Regions from separate parts of the Paraburkholderia sp. J69-1 genome, predicted to be linked through region 1. Evidence: riboswitches for the same ligand, from Rfam matches in the RefSeq annotation. Region 1 holds a riboswitch; the other holds the start of a gene.
What was found. Region 1 has a riboswitch for thiamine pyrophosphate ahead of U5A67_RS32465 (FAD-dependent oxidoreductase). Riboswitches for the same ligand answer to the same signal wherever they lie in the genome.
Positions count from the first base shown of each region.

Region 2: another riboswitch for thiamine pyrophosphate. It lies ahead of thiC (phosphomethylpyrimidine synthase ThiC); the one in region 1 lies ahead of U5A67_RS32465 (FAD-dependent oxidoreductase).

Region 1 is NZ_CAJMZG010000023.1:74,788-84,962, reverse strand. Features, by position in the region: gene U5A67_RS32490 (glutamate synthase-related protein) at 1-1,000, shown strand, start outside; gene U5A67_RS32485 (glutamate synthase subunit beta) at 1,102-2,568, shown strand; gene thpR (RNA 2',3'-cyclic phosphodiesterase) at 2,750-3,319, shown strand; gene U5A67_RS32475 (D-amino acid dehydrogenase) at 3,354-4,712, opposite strand; gene U5A67_RS32470 (ABC transporter ATP-binding protein/permease) at 5,336-7,093, opposite strand; TPP riboswitch at 7,376-7,489, shown strand; gene U5A67_RS32465 (FAD-dependent oxidoreductase) at 7,779-8,912, shown strand; gene thiS (sulfur carrier protein ThiS) at 9,007-9,204, shown strand; gene U5A67_RS32455 (thiazole synthase) at 9,260-10,072, shown strand; gene thiE (thiamine phosphate synthase) at 10,072-10,175, shown strand, end outside.
Region 2 is NZ_CAJMZG010000010.1:157,411-167,585, forward strand. Features, by position in the region: gene bamC (outer membrane protein assembly factor BamC) at 1-31, shown strand, start outside; gene U5A67_RS19905 (L-lactate permease) at 124-1,725, opposite strand; gene U5A67_RS19910 (hypothetical protein) at 2,004-2,519, opposite strand; gene U5A67_RS19915 (glycine zipper 2TM domain-containing protein) at 2,779-3,000, opposite strand; gene thiC (phosphomethylpyrimidine synthase ThiC) at 3,229-5,160, opposite strand; TPP riboswitch at 5,271-5,412, opposite strand; gene U5A67_RS19925 (GreA/GreB family elongation factor) at 5,617-6,024, opposite strand; gene U5A67_RS19930 (EamA family transporter) at 6,677-7,672, shown strand; gene U5A67_RS19935 (entericidin A/B family lipoprotein) at 7,870-8,007, opposite strand; gene U5A67_RS19940 (ferritin-like domain-containing protein) at 8,164-8,706, shown strand; gene U5A67_RS19945 (MFS transporter) at 8,747-9,958, opposite strand; gene U5A67_RS19950 (phosphodiesterase) at 10,117-10,175, opposite strand, start outside.

The DNA of each region.
Region 1 (10,175 bases):
GCTCGACACGCGCCGTGGCGTGGAACACTGGAAGGCCAAGGGTCTGGACTTCTCGCGCGTGTTCTACCAGCCGCTGGTTGGCGAAGACGTGGCACGCAAGCACGTCGACACGCAGGACCACGGTCTGGACCGCGCGCTCGATCACACGCTGATCGAGAAGGCGAAGGCTGCGATCGACAAGGGCGAGCACGTCTCGTTCATCCAGCCGGTGCGCAACGTCAACCGTACGGTCGGCGCGATGCTCTCGGGCATGGTCGCGAAGAAGTACGGCCACGACGGTCTGCCGGAAGATTCGATCCACATCCAGCTCAAGGGCACGGCGGGTCAGAGCTTCGGCGCGTTCCTCGCACGCGGCATCACGCTGGACCTCGTGGGCGACGGTAACGACTACGTGGGCAAGGGCCTGTCGGGTGGCCGCATCATCATCCGTCCGACCAACGACTTCCGCGGCAAGTCCGAAGAAAACATCATCTGCGGCAACACGGTGATGTACGGCGCACTCGAAGGCGAAGCCTTCCTGCGCGGCGTGGCGGGCGAGCGTTTCGCGGTGCGTAACTCGGGCGCGACGGCGATCGTCGAAGGCACGGGCGACCACGGCTGCGAATACATGACGGGCGGCACGGTGGTGGTGCTCGGCGAAACGGGCCGTAACTTCGCGGCGGGCATGTCGGGCGGTATCGCCTACGTGTACGACCCGGAAGGCACCTTCGCCGGCAAGTGCAACAAGTCGATGGTCACGCTCGATCCGGTGCTGCAACAGGCCGAACAGGAGCGCACGGTCGACCGCACGCTGTGGCACGCAGGCCAGACCGACGAAGCGCTGCTCAAGGGACTCGTCGAGCGTCACTTCCAGTTCACCGGCTCGCCGCGTGCGAAGGCGCTGCTGGAAAACTGGGATGCGGCACGCCGCCAGTTCGTGAAGGTGTTCCCGACGGAATACAAGCGCGCACTGGGTGAAATCGGCGCGAAGAAGGCGAACCAGGAAGTACTGGCCGCTTAAGCGTCGAGACGACTCCAAGACGAAGCGCCCGCTGCGCACTTTAGTGATGCAGCGGCGGGCGCGGTCCCCCTCACTGAATAGATTAGATAGACGAGAGCCACATGGGTAAGGCAACCGGTTTTCTCGAGTTCGAGCGCCAGCATGAGGCGTACGAAGCACCGCTCACGCGCGTGAAGCACTACAAGGAATTCGTCGCGGCGCTCTCCGACGCCGACGCGAAGGTCCAGGGCGCACGCTGCATGGACTGCGGCATCCCGTTCTGCAACAACGGCTGCCCGGTCAACAACATCATTCCGGACTTCAACGACCTCGTGTTCCGCCAGGACTGGAAGAACGCGATCGAAGTCCTGCACTCGACCAACAACTTCCCCGAGTTCACGGGCCGTATCTGCCCGGCGCCCTGCGAAGCGGCGTGTACGCTCGGCATCAACAACGATCCGGTCGGCATCAAGTCGATCGAGCACGCGATCATCGACAAGGCCTGGGCCGAAGGCTGGGTCGCGCCGCAAGTCGCGAAGCACAAGACGGGCAAGAAGGTTGCCGTCGTCGGTTCGGGTCCTGCGGGTCTGGCCACGGCGCAGCAACTCGCGCGCGCCGGTCATGACGTGACGGTGTTCGAAAAGAACGATCGCATCGGCGGCCTGCTGCGTTACGGCATCCCCGACTTCAAGCTGGAAAAGTGGCTGATCGATCGCCGCATGCGCCAGATGGAAGCCGAAGGCGTGACGTTCCGCACCAACGTGTTCATCGGCAAGGGTGAACTGCCGGCGTACATCGGCAACACGGCCAAGGAAACCATTTCGCCGGACGAGCTGAAGGAACAGTTCGACGCCGTGGTGATCGCGGGCGGTTCGGAAACGCCGCGCGACCTGCCGGTGCCGGGCCGCGAACTCGAAGGCGTGTACTACGCCATGGACTTCCTGCCGCAGCAGAACAAGGTCAACGCCGGCGACAAGCTGCCGAACCAGCTGCTGGCCAAGGGCAAGCACGTGGTCGTGATCGGCGGCGGCGATACGGGTTCCGACTGCGTCGGCACCTCGAACCGTCACGGCGCGAAGAACGTCACGCAGTTCGAACTGCTGCCGCAACCGCCGGAAGAAGAGAACAAGCCGCTCGTGTGGCCGTACTGGCCGGTCAAGCTGCGCACGTCGTCGTCGCACGAAGAAGGCTGCTCGCGTGACTGGGCAGTCGCTACCAAGCGCCTCGAAGGCAAGAACGGCAAGGTCGAGAAGCTGATCGCCGCGCGCGTCGAGTGGAAGGACGGCAAGATGGTCGAAGTGCCGGATTCGGAATTCGAAATGAAGGCCGATCTGGTGCTGCTGGCGATGGGCTTCACGCAGCCGGTTTCGCCGGTGCTGGAAGCGTTCGGCGTCGACAAGGATGCGCGCGGCAACGTGCGCGCCGCGACCGAAGGCGACAAGGCGTACTACACGTCGGTGGACAAGGTGTTCACGGCAGGCGACATGCGCCGTGGCCAGTCGCTCGTCGTGTGGGCGATCCGTGAAGGCCGTCAATGCGCGCGCTCCGTCGACGCGTTCCTGATGGGCAGCACCGAACTGCCGCGCTAAGTTTTCTTGTGCGTCCCGCCGGTTGCGGCGGAACGCATGGGAGACGGCAGGAGACACTTGCTTGAGAAGCCGGGCATCCGCAAGGATGACCCGGCTTTTTTACGTCGGGCTTTTTTACGTCGCTACGTCGGGCGAGCGGCGTACCATGACCCGATTGCCTGACGATTCAAGGCTCGCGATCATGTCCGAAGCCCGCGAAAACGTGCAGCAAAGCGATCAGTGGAAACGCTGTTTCATCGCGCTCGCGCCCGATGCGCCATCGCGCGACGCACTCGCCGCGCTCGACGTGCCGCCCAACGCGCGGCGCGTGCCGACTACGCAATTGCATCTGACCGTGACGTTCATTGGCGCGATGTCGTTCGCGCAGGGCGAGGCGCTGGCCGGGCGGCTTGCGCAGCAGGCGGCGTCGCTGGCCTCGCCGTTTCCGGCGGCATCCGTCACGCAGATCGAATGCTGGCCAGGCCGCGCGCAGCCGCGCCTGATGGTGGCGGTGCTCGCGATGTCCGATGCGTTCACGGCGCTCGACTGGGGAGTGCGTTCGTCGATGGGCGAAGTGGGCTTGCCGCTCGATGCGCGCGCGTTTCGTCCGCATGTGACGCTCGCGCGCTTCACCCGCGATGCGCGCGGCGCGCCGCCGGTTATGTCGGGCGACAGCTTGCCGCCGCTGAGGTTCACGTCGCTCGTGCTGTATTCGAGCACGCTCGCGAAGCAGGGCGCGAAGTATGAGGCGCTGGCGAGTGTGGCGCTCTAAAGCTTGGCTCATTGCCGTCGCTTATTGACGTCGCTCATTGCCGCCGATATCGCGCCAAAGTCAGCCCATCCAGATCGATTTCCGGCGCGCGCTGCGTGACGAGATCGGCGATCACGCGTCCCGAGCCCATCGACATCGCCCAGCCCGTCGAGCCGTGGCCGACGTTGAGCCATAAACCGTCGACGCCCGACGTGCCCAGCAGCGGCGCGCCGTCCGGCACCATCGGCCGGCGTCCGACCCAGAATTGCGCCGACGAAGGCGTCGCCGCATGCGGGAACCAGTCGTCGAGCACTTTCATGAGCGTCTGCAAGGCCTGCTCGCGCAGCGTCGTGCGATGGTTGCCGAGTTCCGCCGTGCCCGCCACGCGCAGATACGGCCCGAAGCGCGTGATCGCGGTCTTGAGCGACTCGTCCATGAGCGCGGCGCGCGGCGCTTTTTGTTCGTCGACGACCGGCAGCGTGGCCGAATACCCCTTCACCGGATACAGCGGCACGCGCACGCCCAGCGGCGCGACCAGCGCGGCGCTTTCCACGCCCAGCGCGACCACCACGGTGTCCGCGGCGAGCGACTGCGGCGCGGCATTGGCCGCCGGTTCGCTGAGATCGGCCGGGCGCAGCACTTCGGCGGGCGCGCGGCGCTGCTCGCGGCGATTGCGCGCCTCGCGTCCCGGCACGGGCCGCACGCGCACGCCCGTGATCTTGCCGCCCGCGGCTTCGAGCGCGAGCACTTCGGTATCGAAGACGAACTTCACGCCCTTGCTCTCGCACACGGCGCGCAACTCGCGCGTGAAGCGGGCGCAGTCGCCGGCTTCGTCGTCGGGCAGATAGATGCCGGCGACGGGTTTTGTGCGCGACCACGCGAGGCCCGGTTCGACCTGCGCGCAGGCCACGGCATCCAGTTCGCGCCAGGCGATGCCCGCGTCGCGCAGCACGGCCAGCGCCGGTTGCGCGAGTTCGACGTCGTAGTCGCTGCGAAAGAGTTGCAGATAGCCCTGGCTGCGTCCGTACTCGAACGCATGCTGCGCGCGAAACGCGTGCAGACACTCGCGGCTGTAGTACGCGATGCGCTGCATCCGCTGCTTGTTGACGCGAAAACGCGCAAGGTCGCATTCGCGCAGCCAGCGCGCGATCCAGCGCCACTGCGCGGTGTCGAGCGCAGGCCGGAAGATCAGCGGCGAAGTGGGCTTGAGCAGGTATTGGATGAGCTTGCCCGGCATGCCCGGCGCCGCCCACGGCGTAACGTAGCCCGGCGCGATCACGCCCGCGTTGCCGAAGCTCGTGCCGAGCGCGACACCAGGCTCGCGCTCGATGACCGTGACGTCGCAGCCTCGTTCGCTCAAATAATAAGCAGTGGCGACACCGATAACACCGGCGCCGAGGACGATCGTTTTCATGCCGGACGTAGCGGTCGGAGCCGTGGTTGCATTGGGGACAGACGATATTGCAGCACGTTCAGACTCATTGTGCAGTGGAATCGGCAGAAGGTTGAGCGGGCGCAGGCAGGCGGTTTTTGTCGCTGGCGGGCTCCAGCACCTTGCCTTTGGTTTCGGGCAGGCACAGTGCGGAAACGATCACGAGCAGATAACCCGCACCGGCCACTGTGCCGCTTGCTTTGTGGAGTCGAACGCGGCCACGGCATCGCCGCGGGAACCGGCGTCGAGCAGGCGGCGCTCGTGGTTGTTCAGTCTACTGAACCATTGGAATGAGCGCATCGCGCTTCGTCTCCCCCTCGTTTGTTGTGCGGGCCACGACCGGTGGGGCGGTGGGTGGCCGATCTTTGCCTGACAGCGCGCGATGCGACGTCCGTCAGAATGCCGGCTATTTTACGGTGCGATGCGCCGTCGAGGCGAGGGGCGTTGAAAGCGGGGTGTCGGCGAACGCCGTGGCCGCGTGCGGGCCGGGGAGGGAAGCTGGATCGCGAGCGAACGCGTGTCGCTCGCTGCTTGCGCTCAACCGCGTGTGGTTGAGCGCAAATGGGTTTTTCGCAGGAACGCCGGGCGCTCCACTTACGTATCGATCACGCGGCGACGCGCTCTTCCGGCGAGCGCTCGATTTCGAGCGTTTCGTGGTGATACGCCGAAAGCGATTCGCGATGCGCGACGCTCACGATCGCCGCCTTCGGCAGACGCTCGACGAAGAGCTTGTACAGACGCCCTTCGTTATCGGGATCGAGCGCGCTGGTCGCTTCGTCGAGGAACAGATAGTCGGGCTTGTGCAGCAGCACGCGCGCGCCGGCGAGGCGTTGCTGTTCGCCCGGCGAGAGCACGCGCGACCAGTGCGCAGACTCGCCCAGACGCTCTGCGTACTCTTCCAGGCGGCAGGCGCGCAGCGCTTCGCGGCAGTCTTCGTCGCTGTAATCGTCGGCGGGCGAGGGGTAGGTGAGCGCCGCCTTGAGCGAGCCGATCGGCAGATAGCTTTGCTGCGGGATGAACATCATGCGCGCATCCACCGGCGCGTCGATCGAGCCTTCGCCGAACGGCCAGAGACCCGCGAGCGCGCGCATCAGCGTGCTCTTGCCCGCGCCCGACGGACCGCGCACGAGCCAGCGCGAACCCGGCTTGATGGCGATGTCGCGCACTTCCGAAAGCGGCTTGCCGTTGGGCAGCGCGAGCTTCAGATGTTCAGTGCTGAGCTGGCTCGCATCGACGAAATGCAGGTTGATGCCGCCGTGTTCCGTGGCCGGCGAGACGGTTTCTTTCAGACGCGGCGAATGCACCACGCGCACGAATTCGCGCAGACGGTTCACAGTAGCGCGCCATTCGACGAGGGTCGCGTAACTATTGATGAACCACGAGAACGAATCGCTCACGGTGCCGAAGGCCTGCGAGATCTGCATCAGCACGCCGAAGGTGAAGGCGCCCGCGAAGTAGCGCGGCGCGGCCACCACGAGCGGGAAAATGATGGCGATCTGGCCGTAGAAGCTCAGCACGAAGGTGAGGCGCTTGGTGTACTTCATCACGCGCCACCAGTTTTCGCGGATGTGCGCGAACAGGCCCTGCGCGTTGCTGCGCTCGGTGTTCATGCCGTCATACAGCGCGATCTGCTCGGCGTTTTCGCGCAGGCGGATCAGGCCGAAGCGGAAGTCCGCTTCCACCTTCTGTTGCTGATAGTTGATCGACACGAGCGGATGGCCGACCTTCTGGATCACGAGCGAACCGAACACGGCGTAGAGCGCGGCGGCCCAGACCATGTAGCCCGGAATCGTGATGGGCGTGGCGCCCAGCGAGAAAGTCAGTGCGCCGGCGAGCGACCACAGGATCGTGATGAACGACACCAGCGTGACGACCGTCGAAAGCAGATCGAGCGTGAGCGACAGCGTGGTGGTGGCGAACGACTGCAGGTCGTCGCTGATCCGCTGGTCGGGGTTATCGGCGAGACGGTCGCGCTCGATGCGGTAGAACGCGCCCTGGCCGAGCCACTCGTTCAGAAAGCGCGTGGTGAGCCACTGGCGCCAGCGGAAGCCGAGCATCTGGCGCAGATAGCGCCCGTACACCGCGAGGATGATGAAGCCGAACGCGAGCACGGTGAAGATCATCAGCAGATGCGGGAACTGCTTGACGTCCTTGTTCTGCAGCGCGTTGTAGAAGTCCGCGTTCCAGCTATTGAGCCGCACGTTGATCCACACGACGAGCAGGTTCATCACGATGATCGCGACGAGCAGGCTCCATGCGATCCAGCGTTCCTCGGAGACCCAGTAGGGCTTGATCAGGCTCCAGGCCGTGATCTTGTGATGCTCGTTCTGATCCGGCGTGGCGCGGGGAGTGGAGTTGGTCATGTGCGTCCTGATGTTGTACCGGCCCGCGGCCGGAATCGACGATGCCCGCCATCGCTGGTGTGATGCGGTGGCATGCTGCCGTGCGCGTGTTGTTCAACAGCGCTGGGATTCTGTCCCGCAGCGCTTAAACGAGTCTTAACCGTGCAGCAATCTCGCCCCTTGAGGCCTTGCTGCGCAATGCGATCCGGCACTCGCGCCGGCTCAGCGCATTGTGCCAGAGCGGTGATTGTGCGCCTGCCCCGGCGGTTTGCGGCGCGCGCGGCTTTTGTGGTCTAATGGCCGTTGACGAAACAGGGGTGCTTCACCGGTATGCCGGGCATGCCACAGTGAGGCTGAGAGAGACCCTTCGCACCCGATCCGGGTAATACCGGCGCGGGAAGTTTCCGGAAAGTCTTGCTGGCGCTATTTTTCAGCCGATCCACGCAGGCCCATGCAGCGGCCACGGTATTCGTCGGTTGAAAACGATTTATTCAGGCGTCCAGATTCCCGCCGGGCAATCTTCGCGGCGCAGCGCGTTCGATATACGTCATCGCGCTCCATCGCGGTTGCACGGCCGGCTTTGCCAGCCGGTTTCGTCCTTGGGTACGCATGCTTCTTGCCGTACGGAAAGGATACGATGACCGCCGCTTCTAACTTACATTCCGATCGCTCCCTGGTTTCTGGCGCACGCGCGTCCGCACCGGCTATGCCCGATTTCGCCGTTCTTGGCGGCGGGTTGAGCGGGCGTCTGGTCGCCTGGCGTCTTGCGGGCGCAGGGCATCGCGTGGCGCTCTATGAGCGCGGCGGACCCGAAGGCGGGGAAGCCGCCGCGTGGGTCGCGGCCGCCATGCTGGCGCCGCTCGCGGAAGCGGCCGTCGCCGAATTGCTGATCACCGAACTGGGCGTCGCCTCGCTCGACACCTGGCCGCAAATCCTGGCCGAACTGCCCGAACCCGTCTTCTTCCAGCGCAACGGCACGCTCGTGGTCTGGCATCACGCCGATCGCACCGAAGCGCCGCTGTTCGAGCGCCGCGTGCGCGCCAACGCGCCGCGCGAACTCGCCGATGCCCACTTCACGACGCTGCAGGGCGCGCAACTCGACGCGGCCGAACCGGCGCTCGCCGGGCGTTTCGCGCGCGGCTGGCTGCTCGACGGCGAAGGCCAGCTCGATAACCGCCAGGCGCTGGCCGCACTCGCTGCGGGTCTCGCGCAACGCGGCGTGCAGACGCACTGGAACACGAGCGTCGATGACGCCAACCTGCCGCCCGCGCGCGTGACGATCGATTGCCGCGGTCTGGGCGCCAAGCCCGCGCTGCCCGCGCTGCGCGGCATTCGCGGGGAAGTGGCGCGCGTGCACGCGCCGGGCATCGGCCTGACGCGGCCGGTGCGCCTGCTGCATCCGCGCTATCCGCTCTATATCGCGCCCAAGCAGAACGATCTCTATGTGATCGGCGCGACCGAAATCGAAGGCGAGGACCGCTCGCCGGTCAGCGTGCGTTCGGCGCTGGAACTGCTGAGCGCGGCGTTCGCCGTGCATCCGGCGTTCGGCGAGGCGCGCATCCTCGAACTCAACTCGCAGTGCCGCCCGACGTTGCCCGACCATCGCCCCGCGTTGTTCTGGGACGGCGCCGCGACGCTGCGCGTGAACGGCCTGTATCGCCACGGTTTCATGATCGCGCCCGCCGTCGCCGACGAAGCCGTGCGCGTGGCCGAAGCCATGCTGGCGGGCCATGTCGCCGATGCCGACGCCTTCGAAGCGCTGCGCGCCGGATCGCGCTGGGCCTCGATGCTGCACATCGCGCAGTCCCAGCACAGCAACGCCGCGCCCGCGCACGCCTGAGCGCCGCGAACACATACATCGGGGCGCGCTGCTTGCTGCCTCGCACGATTCAACCGTAGTCAGACGCCGTTACACGGCTAGTGAAAGATTCGCCATGGACATCCAGATCAACCAGAAGCCGCTCACGCTGCCCGAGGGCGCGACCGTCGCCGATGCGCTTGCCGCATTTGGCGCGCAGCCGCCGTTCGCGGTCGCCGTGAATGGCGATTTCGTCGCGCGCGGCCAGCATGGCGCGCGCACGCTGTCGGCGGGCGACCGCCTCGACGTCGTGAGCCCGGTGGCCGGCGGCTGATCGCACGGCTCGCGCCAGACGATCTGCCCACGCCACCCGCCAAGGAATACACGCCATGACCACCCAACACACCGCCGACGCGCTCACGCTCTACGGCGAAACCTTCCAGAGCCGCGTGCTGCTCGGCACCTCGCGCTATCCGTCGCTGCAATCGCTGTCCGATTCGATGCAAGCTGCGCGCCCCGGCATGATCACCGTCGCGCTGCGCCGCCAGATGAACGACGGCACGGCCGAAGCCGGCTTCTTCGATCTGCTCAAGCGCCATGGCGTGCCGCTGCTGCCGAACACGGCCGGCTGCCTGACCGTCAACGAAGCCGTGACCACGGCCCACATGGCGCGCGAAGTCTTCGACACCGACTGGATCAAGCTCGAACTGATCGGCGACGACTACACGCTGCAGCCCGATCCGGTCGGCCTGATCGAAGCGGCCGCGCGTCTCGTGAAAGACGGCTTCAAGGTGCTGCCGTATTGCACCGAAGACCTCGTGATCGGCCGCCGCCTGCTCGACGCCGGTTGCGAAGCGCTGATGCCGTGGGGCGCGCCCATCGGCACCGGCAAGGGCGTGATCAATCCCTACGGCCTGCGCGTGCTGCGCGAGCGTCTGCCCGACGTGCCGCTGATCGTCGATGCGGGTCTGGGCCTGCCGTCGCACGCGGCGCAGGTGATGGAGTGGGGCTTCGACGGCGTGCTGCTCAATACGGCCGTGGCGCAGGCGACGCACCCGGAAGCGATGGCGCGCGCCTTCGCGCTGGGCGTGGAAGCGGGCCGCACGGCGTATCTCGCCGGGCCGATGGCCGAACGCGAAGCCGCGGTGGCGAGCACGCCGGTCGTCGGCATGCCGTTCTGGCACCAGGATGGAGGCAAGTAATGACCAATACGTTGAAACTGAAAGACCGCGAACTGTTCTGGCCGCCCGCCGATGAACTCGCCGAGACCGCCGAAGGCATCCGCGCGAAGCTGGGCGATTGGCC
Region 2 (10,175 bases), on a different contig from region 1:
CATGGGTCTCGTGGTCGAAGAGCTGCACTAAGACGCGCGTCATCCAGGCATTGCCCATAAAAAACCCGCCTTGCGCAAGCAGGCGGGTTTTTTCGTTTTACGTCCTTATCGGCGCGGCGGTGTTCAGTGCGGCGGAATCATCCACGTCAGCACGTACTGTTGCAGCCACACCAGAATGCCGAGCAGCACCGTCATCACGATCGAATGCTTGAAGGTGCGGGCGAAGACGTGACCTTCCTGGCCCTTGAGTTCGGTGGTCGCGACGCCAGTGGCGATGTTCTGCGGCGAGATCATCTTGCCCATCACGCCGCCCGACGAATTGGTCGCCGCCATCAGCACCGGGTTCAGGTTGAGCTGCTGCGCGGCCACCACCTGCAGATTGCCGAACAGTGCGTTGCCAGAGGTATCGCTGCCCGAGAGGAACACGGCCACCCAGCCGAGGAACGCCGAGACCAGCGGAAACAGCGCGCCCACTGAGGCCACGCCCAGACCCAGCGTGTAGGTCAGCCCCGAATAGTTCATCAGGAACGCCAGTCCGACGATGGTCGCGACCGTGAGAATGGCGATGCGCGTCTGCACCCAGGTATCGACGATTGCGCCGCCGAAATCGGAGGGCTTCAGACGCACGACGAACGCGGTGATGATCGCCGCGCACAGGATGGCGGTGCCGGTGGCGAGCGGCTGGAAGTCCCACACGGCGCCATAAGGCGTTTTGTAGAGCGTGATGAACACGGCCTTGTTCAGGCCCGGCCACGGCACCTTGACGTCGCCGATCGCGAACACCTTGGCCACCGTCCAGACGATCACCACGACCGCAACGATGATCCACGGATACCAGCCCTGCGCGCCCGTGATATTGCCGCGTACCTCTTTGCTTCGATCGACGCGGATTTCGAACTGCGCATCGGGCGCGGGCTTCCACACGCGCAGGAACAGGATCGTGAGGATCAACGAAACGAGCGAGGAGAGCACATCGGTGAGGCTGTAATTGACGTAGTTCGAGGTGACGAACTGCGTCAGCGCGAAGCTGCCGCCCGAAACCAGCAGCACGGGCCAGATGCGCAGCATGCCGCCCACGCCCGCGTAGATGGCGATCACGTAGAACGGCAGCAGCAGCGCGAAGAACGGCAACTGGCGGCCGACCATCTGGCCGAGCACATCGGCGGGAAGGTGCGTGACCGCGCCGAGCACCGTGATCGGCACACCCAGCGCGCCGAAGGCCACCGGCGCCGTGTTGAAGATCAGCGTGAAGGTGAGCGCTTCGAGCGTCGGAAAGCCCAGCATGATGAGCAGCGAACTGGTGATGGCGATCGGCGTGCCGAAGCCGGAAATCCCTTCGAACAACGCGCCGAACGAAAAGCCCACGACCACCAGCACGATGCGCCGGTCGTTGGGCAGATTGTCGAGCAGCCACATGCGGAAGGCGGCGAAGCGACCCGAGCGCAGCGCGATGTTGTAGAGCAGGATCGCCGTCACGACGATCCACATGACTGGCCAGAGCGCGAACACCACGCCGTTGAGTACTGCGCTGATCGCCAGATTGACCGGAAACTGCCAGCCCGCGATCGCGACAATCAGCCCGACGATCAACCCGGCGAGCGAGGCCTGCCAGGCGGGCCGGCGCGCCCAGCCGAGCAGGATGAGCACCACGACGATCGGCAGCACCGCGACGAGAAACGACAAAAGCAGCGAATTGCCGATGGGAGTCAACAACTGGTGGAACATGACGTCTCCTTTCTGCTGGTTCGTATCGGCGTGGGCGTGCGTGAGGGCGCACGGCGAGCCGGGCATGGCGTCAGGCGGAATGCAAACAACAAGCAGATACAAGCAGGCAGATACGGCAGAACGCGAGCGGCGTGCGCGCGGCGCTCGCGAATTCCACCGCTGAGGAGGGCTTATTCAGTAAGGCAGTGTTTCAATCCCCGATGCCCCACTTGCAGGATAGAAAACGGAGCGCCAGGGTCAAGCAGGGAAAGTACGGTCGTGCGGTGCCAGAGCGATCTTTAGTGATGCCAGTGACCGCCGCCATAGCCGCCATGGCCCCAGTAGCCGCGTCCCCAGTAACCGCCGCCGCCCCAGAAGCCGACGCCGATCGAAACCGCCGGTGCGCCCCAGCCCCAACCGGAATAGCCGTAGTACGCGGGATAAGGGTAATAGGCCGGATAGGCCGGATAGACCTGCCACGCCGGCACTGCGACCGCAACGGGCGGCGAGGGATAAAGCGGTCCTGGATATTGAGCATCCGCGACGGCAGCGGGCGCAGGGTTGGGGCGCGCGTAGGTTTGCGTAACGGTGCGCGTCGTCGTTGAGCCTGCAACGGCCACGGCGGTTTCCTGCTGCGTGCTGGCGGCGGGAACGGTAGGGTAATAACCCGGGTAGTAATACGGCGACCAGGCCGAGTACCCGTAAGGCGTGTAGTAATAGCAACCCGAGAGCGCGAGCAGCGCGCCGGTAGCGCACACGATCGCCGCCGTTCTGAGCGGACGGCACAGCGCGCGAGTAGAAAGCGGGGATTTCATGGCGACTCCAGACGAACGCTTCAGGCTATCACGCCTGAACAATCGCGCCATGTGTGAACGCAAAAACGGCACATGCCCCTGCAGGAGCACGTGCCGCATATCCTCTCTGAAGCCGTGTGACCGGCCAATCTGCCTGTTGTATTTTGTTGCTCTTTTTAGCGGCTTTCGTACTGCACATAGCGTGACGAAAAAGCGTGACGAAAGGATCGTCTATACGGGATGCCAGCCGTCACGCAGTCACGTATTCCGGCGCGAAACCTTACTTGCCAACCTGATTGCCGATAATGCCGCCGACTGCGGCGCCGCCCACGGTAGAAAGCGCGCTGCCGCCGATCACGGCGCCAGCGGCACCGCCGACACCTGCGCCAATGGCAGTGTCACGGTCGCGTCGGGACATGTTGTCGCAAGCGCTCAGACTGCCGATCACGGCAACGAGCGTAGCCACGGTGAAGAGGGTACGGGTGCGAGCGAAGTTTTTCATGTTCGACTCCAGCTATAGGGGGTATCCGGTGCAAAGCGAGTCGCATAAATCGCGCCCAGTTCGCACCTCCAGTACACCCATGCTAGCCACGCCCTCCGTATCCGGGTGTGTGCGCTTGTCAGCGAGTTGTCGGAGTCGTTAAAAAGTGTTTCGGTGTGGAAAACATCATTCGCTGCGCTGCACGATACGTCAGCTCATCGTGCAGCGCAGCGAAAGGGCGTTCTCGCCTTACTGGCGCTGATAAATCTCCGCGCCTTGCTTGACGAATTCCACCGCCTTCACTTCCATGCCCTTTTTCAGGGCTTCTGCGTCGCTGACGCCTTGTTTGGCCGCGAAGTCGCGCACGTCCTGCGTGATCTTCATCGAGCAGAAGTGCGGGCCGCACATCGAGCAGAAATGCGCGACCTTGGCCGAGTCCTTGGGCAGCGTTTCGTCGTGGAATTCACGTGCCTTGTCCGGGTCGAGGCCGATGTTGAACTGGTCTTCCCAACGGAACTCGAAACGCGCCTTCGACAAGGCGTTGTCACGCACCTGCGCGCCCGGATGACCCTTGGCCAGATCGGCCGCATGCGCCGCGAGCTTGTACGTGATGATGCCTTCCTTCACGTCGTCCTTGTTCGGCAGGCCAAGGTGTTCCTTCGGCGTGACGTAGCAGAGCATCGCCGTGCCGAACCAGCCGATCATCGCCGCGCCGATGCCCGAGGTGATGTGATCGTAGCCCGGCGCGATATCGGTCGTGAGCGGCCCGAGCGTGTAGAACGGCGCTTCGTCGCACCATTCCAGCTGCAGGTCCATGTTTTCCTTGATGAGCTGCATCGGCACATGGCCGGGGCCTTCGATCATTACCTGTACGTCGTGCTTCCACGCGATCTGCGTGAGCTCGCCCAGTGTTTTGAGTTCGCCCAGTTGCGCTTCGTCGTTGGCGTCGTAGATCGAGCCGGGGCGCAGGCCGTCGCCCAGCGAAAAGCTCACGTCGTATTCCTTCATGATTTCGCAGATCTCTTCGAAATGCTCGTAAATGAAGGACTCCTTGTGATGTGCGAGACACCACTTGGCCATGATCGAGCCGCCGCGCGACACGATGCCCGTCATGCGGTTGGCCGTCAGCGGCACGTATTGCAGACGCACGCCCGCGTGAATCGTGAAGTAATCGACGCCTTGCTCGGCCTGTTCGATCAGCGTGTCGCGGAACATCTCCCACGTCAGGTCTTCGGCCTTGCCGTTGACCTTTTCGAGCGCCTGATAGATCGGCACCGTGCCGATCGGCACCGGCGAATTGCGGATGATCCACTCGCGCGTTTCGTGAATGTGCTTGCCGGTCGACAGATCCATCACCGTGTCGCCGCCCCAGCGGATCGCCCAGGTCATCTTGTCGACTTCCTCGCCGATCGAGGACGTCACCGCCGAATTGCCGATATTCGCGTTGATCTTCACGAGGAAGTTACGGCCGATGATCATCGGCTCGCTTTCCGGGTGGTTGATGTTGGCGGGAATGATCGCGCGGCCGCGGGCGATTTCTTCGCGCACGAATTCCGGCGTGATTTCCTTGAGCGCATCCTTGCCGAAGGCAGCGGCACCGAACGCCTGGCCCGGATGCTGGCGGCCCATCATGGCGGCGAGCTTCGCGCCGTTCGGGCCGCTGGTCTTGAGGCTTTCGAGGTATTCGGCGCGGCGCTGGTTTTCGCGGATGGCGATGTATTCCATCTCGGGCGTGATGATGCCCTGACGCGCGTAGTGCATCTGCGTGACGTTCTTGCCCGCTTGTGCGCGGCGCGGCGTGCGGTGCAGGCCGGGGAAACGCAGCTCGGCGGTGGCCGGATCGGCGGCGCGCTCGCGGCCGTAATCGGAGGAGAGACCGGGCAGCGCTTCGGTGTCGCCGCGCTTTTCGATCCATGCCTGACGCACGGCGGGCAAGCCTGCGCGAATGTCGATCTTCGCTTCGGGATCGGTGTACGGACCCGAGGTGTCGTAGACGTAGATCGGCGGATTCTTTTCGCCGCCGAAGCCCGTGGGCGTATCGGCCTGCGTGATCTCGCGCATCGGCACGCGGATGTCCGGCTGCGAACCGGTCACGTAGATCTTGCGGGAATTGGGCAGCGGCGCAATCGCGGCTTCGTCGACGTGCGCGTTGGCGGAAATGAACTTGGGATTCGCGTTCATGCGTCTCTCTCCATGCAATGCAAAGTGGGAACTACGGCTTCGCAGGAGACGAGACGGAACGTGGACGGACCTCGCAATGAGGATGGGTGCAGGCGGTAATGCGTGTCTTGCTGCAAGGTCCGGACGCTTCCCTGCGCTGGCATTATCCAGATCAGGTTCAAAGGGTATTTCTCACCCGCGAAATACGCTGCCTGACGCTATTCGTGTGAACAGTTCGAAGCGGCGCATAACGCAGGACCCCCGCGTAAGCAGGCCAAACGATACACCGCGCTGCGACACTCTGGCAAGTGCCTTTGCGCGAGGGAATGTGCTGCGTACACGCGGAATTCGCGCGCGCGACCTATATAGGAGAGAACGCGTTTTTGACGCGAAAAAGGGCGAAAAACGAGGCGAAAAAACTTCTCGATGGACTGCGCCGGGCGCCTCGGCGGGCTCGTTGACCGGCGCAATCGCGCATCACAGCACGAAGTCGTCGGCGGCTTCGGGCTGGAACAGGATGCGCGAAATTTTCAGCGTTTCGACGGCGCCGCTGGGCGGTGTGAAGCGCACGGTTTCGCCGCGTTTCGCGCCGAGCAGCGCCAGTCCTGCGGGCGAAAACACGTTGAGACGGCCTTGATCGACGCTGGCGTTGGCCGGGTAGACGACCGTCCAGGTGACGGCTTCGCCAGTGCGATCGCTCACCAGCGTGACCTGCGAATTCATGGTGACGATATTGGCGGCAATTTCGCGCGAATCGACGATCTCGGCGCGTTCGAGCAGTTCGTCGAGCATCAGTTGGCGCGCGGGCGCGGCGCCGGTTTCGGCGGCGCATTTTTCGAGGCGGGCGAGATCGAGCTCGGTCAGATAACGGATTTTCTTCGACATGGGATTCTCCTTTGCGATCCAGATGAAGCGGCCTTCAGGGAAGGCCTCGATAGGGCGTACGGGATCGGCCCGGAGCCCGACTGAACGGCTCCGGCAAAGGAGGGTGGTTCAGTGCGGACGCCGGGCGAAGGCGAGCGGGGCCGGCAGGCCGGAAGGGCGTCGCAGCGCGCACGCGCGCGCCGCCACCGGGCGCGCGGCGCGCGGTGGAAGCGAGGCGAAAAACGCAGGCAGCGGACGCATGATGAATGTAATGACAATGAAAGAATGTGACATCCTAGCACGGTCTCAAAATGGCGCATCGACCTGGCATGAAGCGACGGTTTTCTGTCTTCGCACGACATCGCTGCGCCCTTATTTCGCGACCGTTGCGCGCGCGCTGCGCGTCGGCGCATAAAGCACGTTCGCGGCGTCCGCAACGCGGCGCCTTGTTGCATAATGCGTGGCGCCCGTTCCGGGTATTTCGGGCGGCTTTCGACCGGCTTGCAATTTCCTGTGTGGCTTGGTCGTGTGCTGCTCTGGTGCGCTTACTTTCGCGTCTCCTACTCTCTCTCGTCGCCTCCATCATGCCGTCGCGCTTTATTCGTCCCGTCCCTGGTCTGGCGGGGCGTTCGCGGTTAGCCCTCTGGTTTGTCTCCCGTTCTGCGGCGGTGCAATGACGATGCCGCCCCGTTTGCCTTCCGGTTCGTCCATCAGCCCGTATTTGCGCGGTTTCCTGCAGTTGCTCGGCACACTAGGCGCGCACAGCTGGCGTCTCGCGCGCAGCGTGCGGCTGCCGCAGACGCGCGGCGGTCGCGTCGCGCTGGCGCTGGCCGTCGTGTACTTCGTCTGGGGTTCGACCTATCTCGCCGTGCATGTGGCGCTCGAATCGTTCCCGCCGCTGCTGCTCTCCGGGCTGCGTAACCTGCTGGCGGGCATCGGCCTGTTCGTATTCGCGATGCGACGGCGCCCCGTCATGCCCACGCTCACGCAGATCCGCAATGCCGGCGTGGTCGGCACGATGCTCGTGGGGCTGTCGAGCGGCATGCTGGCCTACGGCATGCGCACGGTCGGCACCGGCACGGCGGCGGTGATGGTCGCAACGGTGCCCTTGTTCGCCACGCTGATCGCGGCGGCTGCCGGGCGGCGCGTCGCCAAAGGCGAATGGGCCGCGGTGGGGCTGGGCCTTGTCGGCATCGCGATCCTGAGCCACGGCGGCGGCGCAAGCGGAACGGCCGGCGGCAGTCTGGCGATTCTGGGCGGCGCGTTGTTCTGGGCGATCGGCGCGCATCTGGCCGGGCGGCTCGAATTGCCTGCCGATCTCTTTATCGCCACGGCACTGCAGATTGGCCTGGGCGGCGGGATTTCGACGCTCGTGGCGATCGTCACCGGCGAGCGCATGGGCGCGCTGCATTTTGTGCCGTTCGTCGCCTTTGGCTATCTGATGCTGATCGGTACGATGGCCGCGTATGTTGCCTACGGTTATCTGATCCGCAATACCAGCCCGATCGTGGCCAGTAGCTGCATGTATGTGAATCCAGTGGTGGCAGTGGCGTTGGGCGCGCTCACGCTGGGCGAACCGATTACCCATTCCACGATCATCGCGACCGTGCTGATTCTGGGCAGCGTGGGCCTTTCGTTCGTATTCGACGATCGTCGGCGCGCGTCATGAAGGTCTTTCTGCCACATTTCGCAGGCTGCGAAAATCATTCGGATTGCAGATTAACCCGATTAACGGCGCTGTCCAATAACGCCATTTAACGCGATCCGGCGCTGCCTGAAAAGGCAGCGCCGAACGCGCAGCGAGTGCATTTCAACGGCACTCAACCGCCGTTTCCATACCCCGCATATCACGCCTGCCGAGCCGCGTTACTTGGCTTGCTCGGCGGTATTCGTGATGGCGTGACCGCCCGCGGACATATCCTGGCCAGCGCCTGCAACGGTGTTGCAGGCCGCCAGCGCCGCGGCCGACGCGGCAACGAGAAGCAAGGCAATCAGGCGTTTCATGAGGGAATCTCCACGGATTAAGGGAGACCTCCTACAGCACGCCGCGTGCCTGACCTCCGTGCGAACCCGTGCAGCACGCGTGCAACGCCTTCAGGCCCACCCTTTGCGCTTGGGACGGACAGCAGTCAGTCGTCCCCACCGTTCAAGGAGAGTCAGATGTCGAAGTCACACGCTGCGTTTGAATTTGACCTGAAGCGCGTGCGCGAAGAGGCGCGCCGCAATCTGGATCAGGGTTCCGTCACCCCGAGCTATCGTGCCGATCGCGAGGCCGTGCTCAAGCTCCTCAACGATTCGCTCGCCACCGAACTGGTCTGCGTGCTGCGCTACAAGCGCCACTATTTCATGGCGAAGGGCATCGAATCGGAAGCCGTTGCGGCCGAATTTCTCGAGCATGCCAACGAAGAACAGCAGCACGCGGACATGCTAGCCGCGCGCATCGTGCAACTGGGCGGCGAGCCGGATTTCGCGCCCGCGCACCTGAGCGAGCGCTCGCATTCGGAATACAAGGAAGGCAAGGATCTGCACGACATGATCCGCGAAAACCTGATTGCCGAGCGCATCGCCATCGATAGTTATCGCGCGATCATCCAGTATCTCGGCGATACCGACACCACCACGCGCCGCATCTTCGAAGAGATTCTGGCGGTGGAGGAGGAGCACGCCGACGATATGACCGATCTGCTCGATTCGGGCCGTTAGGCCCGGCGCTGTGCGACTGGATCGGCGAATGAAACGGTGATCAAAGCGCCTGCGCGCTCGCGTCCAGACGCGGGCGCGTGGCGAAATGAATCCACGCGGCGAGCGCGCTGAATGCGAGCCCGGCCACGCACATGCCCACCCAGCCGAAGGCGTGCCACGTGGCCGCGCCGACGGCCGAGCCGGTTGCGCCGCCGATGAAGTAGCACACCATGAACACGGTATTCACGCGGCTGCGCGCTTCGGGGCGCAGCGCGTAAATGCGCGACTGGTTCGAGATCTGGGCGGCCTGCACACCCACGTCGAGCACCACCACGCCGATCACGAGTCCGATCAGGCTCTTGCCCGAGAACGCGAAAATCACGAATGCGATGGCGATCAGCGCGATCGACAGCGTGATGACGGCACGCGGGCCGCGTTTATCGGCGGAACGGCCGGCCCACGGCGCGGCCAGCGCGCCCGCCGCACCGACGATGCCGAACAGCCCCGCAACCTGCGGCCCGAGATGGAACGGCTCGCCCGCGAGCAGCAGCGTGAGCACGGGCCAGAACAGGCTGAAGGCGGCGAAGAGACACGCGCCTGTTGCCGACGCTTCGCGCAGGCCGCGCAACTCCACCACCAGATGCCACATCGAGCCGATCAGCTTGCCGTAGCTGAGCGTCGAAGTCGGCTTGCTCTTCGGCAACTTCTTGACGATGACCACCGCAAGCAGGAGCAGCGCGATGATCGACGCGCCAAACACCGCGCGCCAGCCGAAGTACTGTCCGACAAAACCGGCCGCCGTGCGCGCGAGCAGAATGCCGAGCAGCAGCCCGCTCATCACCGTGCCGACCGCATGGCCGCGCGCTTCGGGCGGCGCGAGTTCGGCCGAAAACGGCACCGCCTGCTGCGCGATGGTCGACAGCACGCCGATGGCGAGACTCGCGCCGATCAGCACGGGCAGCGTCGGTGCGAAGGTCGCGGCCAGCAGCGCGAGGCAAAGCAGGCCGATCTGCAGAAGGATGATGCGGCGGCGGTCGAAGCGGTCGCCCAGCGGCGCGAGCAGCAGCATGCCGGCGGCGTAGCCGAGTTGCGTCGAGGCCGGCACGGCGCCGATCCAGGCCGCGCCGGACGGGAATGCCTTGCGGAAGTCGTCGAGCAGCGGCTGGTTGTAGTAGATGTTCGCGACCGAGATGCCCGCGATGGTGGCGAGCAGGAGCAACAGGCCGCGCAGCGACTGGCTTTCGCCAGCGGATGCGGAATCGGGTGTGGACATGGACACGGGGCTACGAGCGCGGGCAAAGCCCGCCAGAACGGGAAAGTGCGGAACAGCGGCCCGGACGAACCGGGGCGTGCCGATGATACCGGAGCCCGTGGGTTCGTGCTGGCGGCCGCTTCCGTGGCGATGCCGACCGATGCCGCCCGCCTGCCGCGTCAGGCGATCAGTTCGCCCGACGGCTCGTGGAACGGGTAGGGGCCGTCCGCATCGTCGA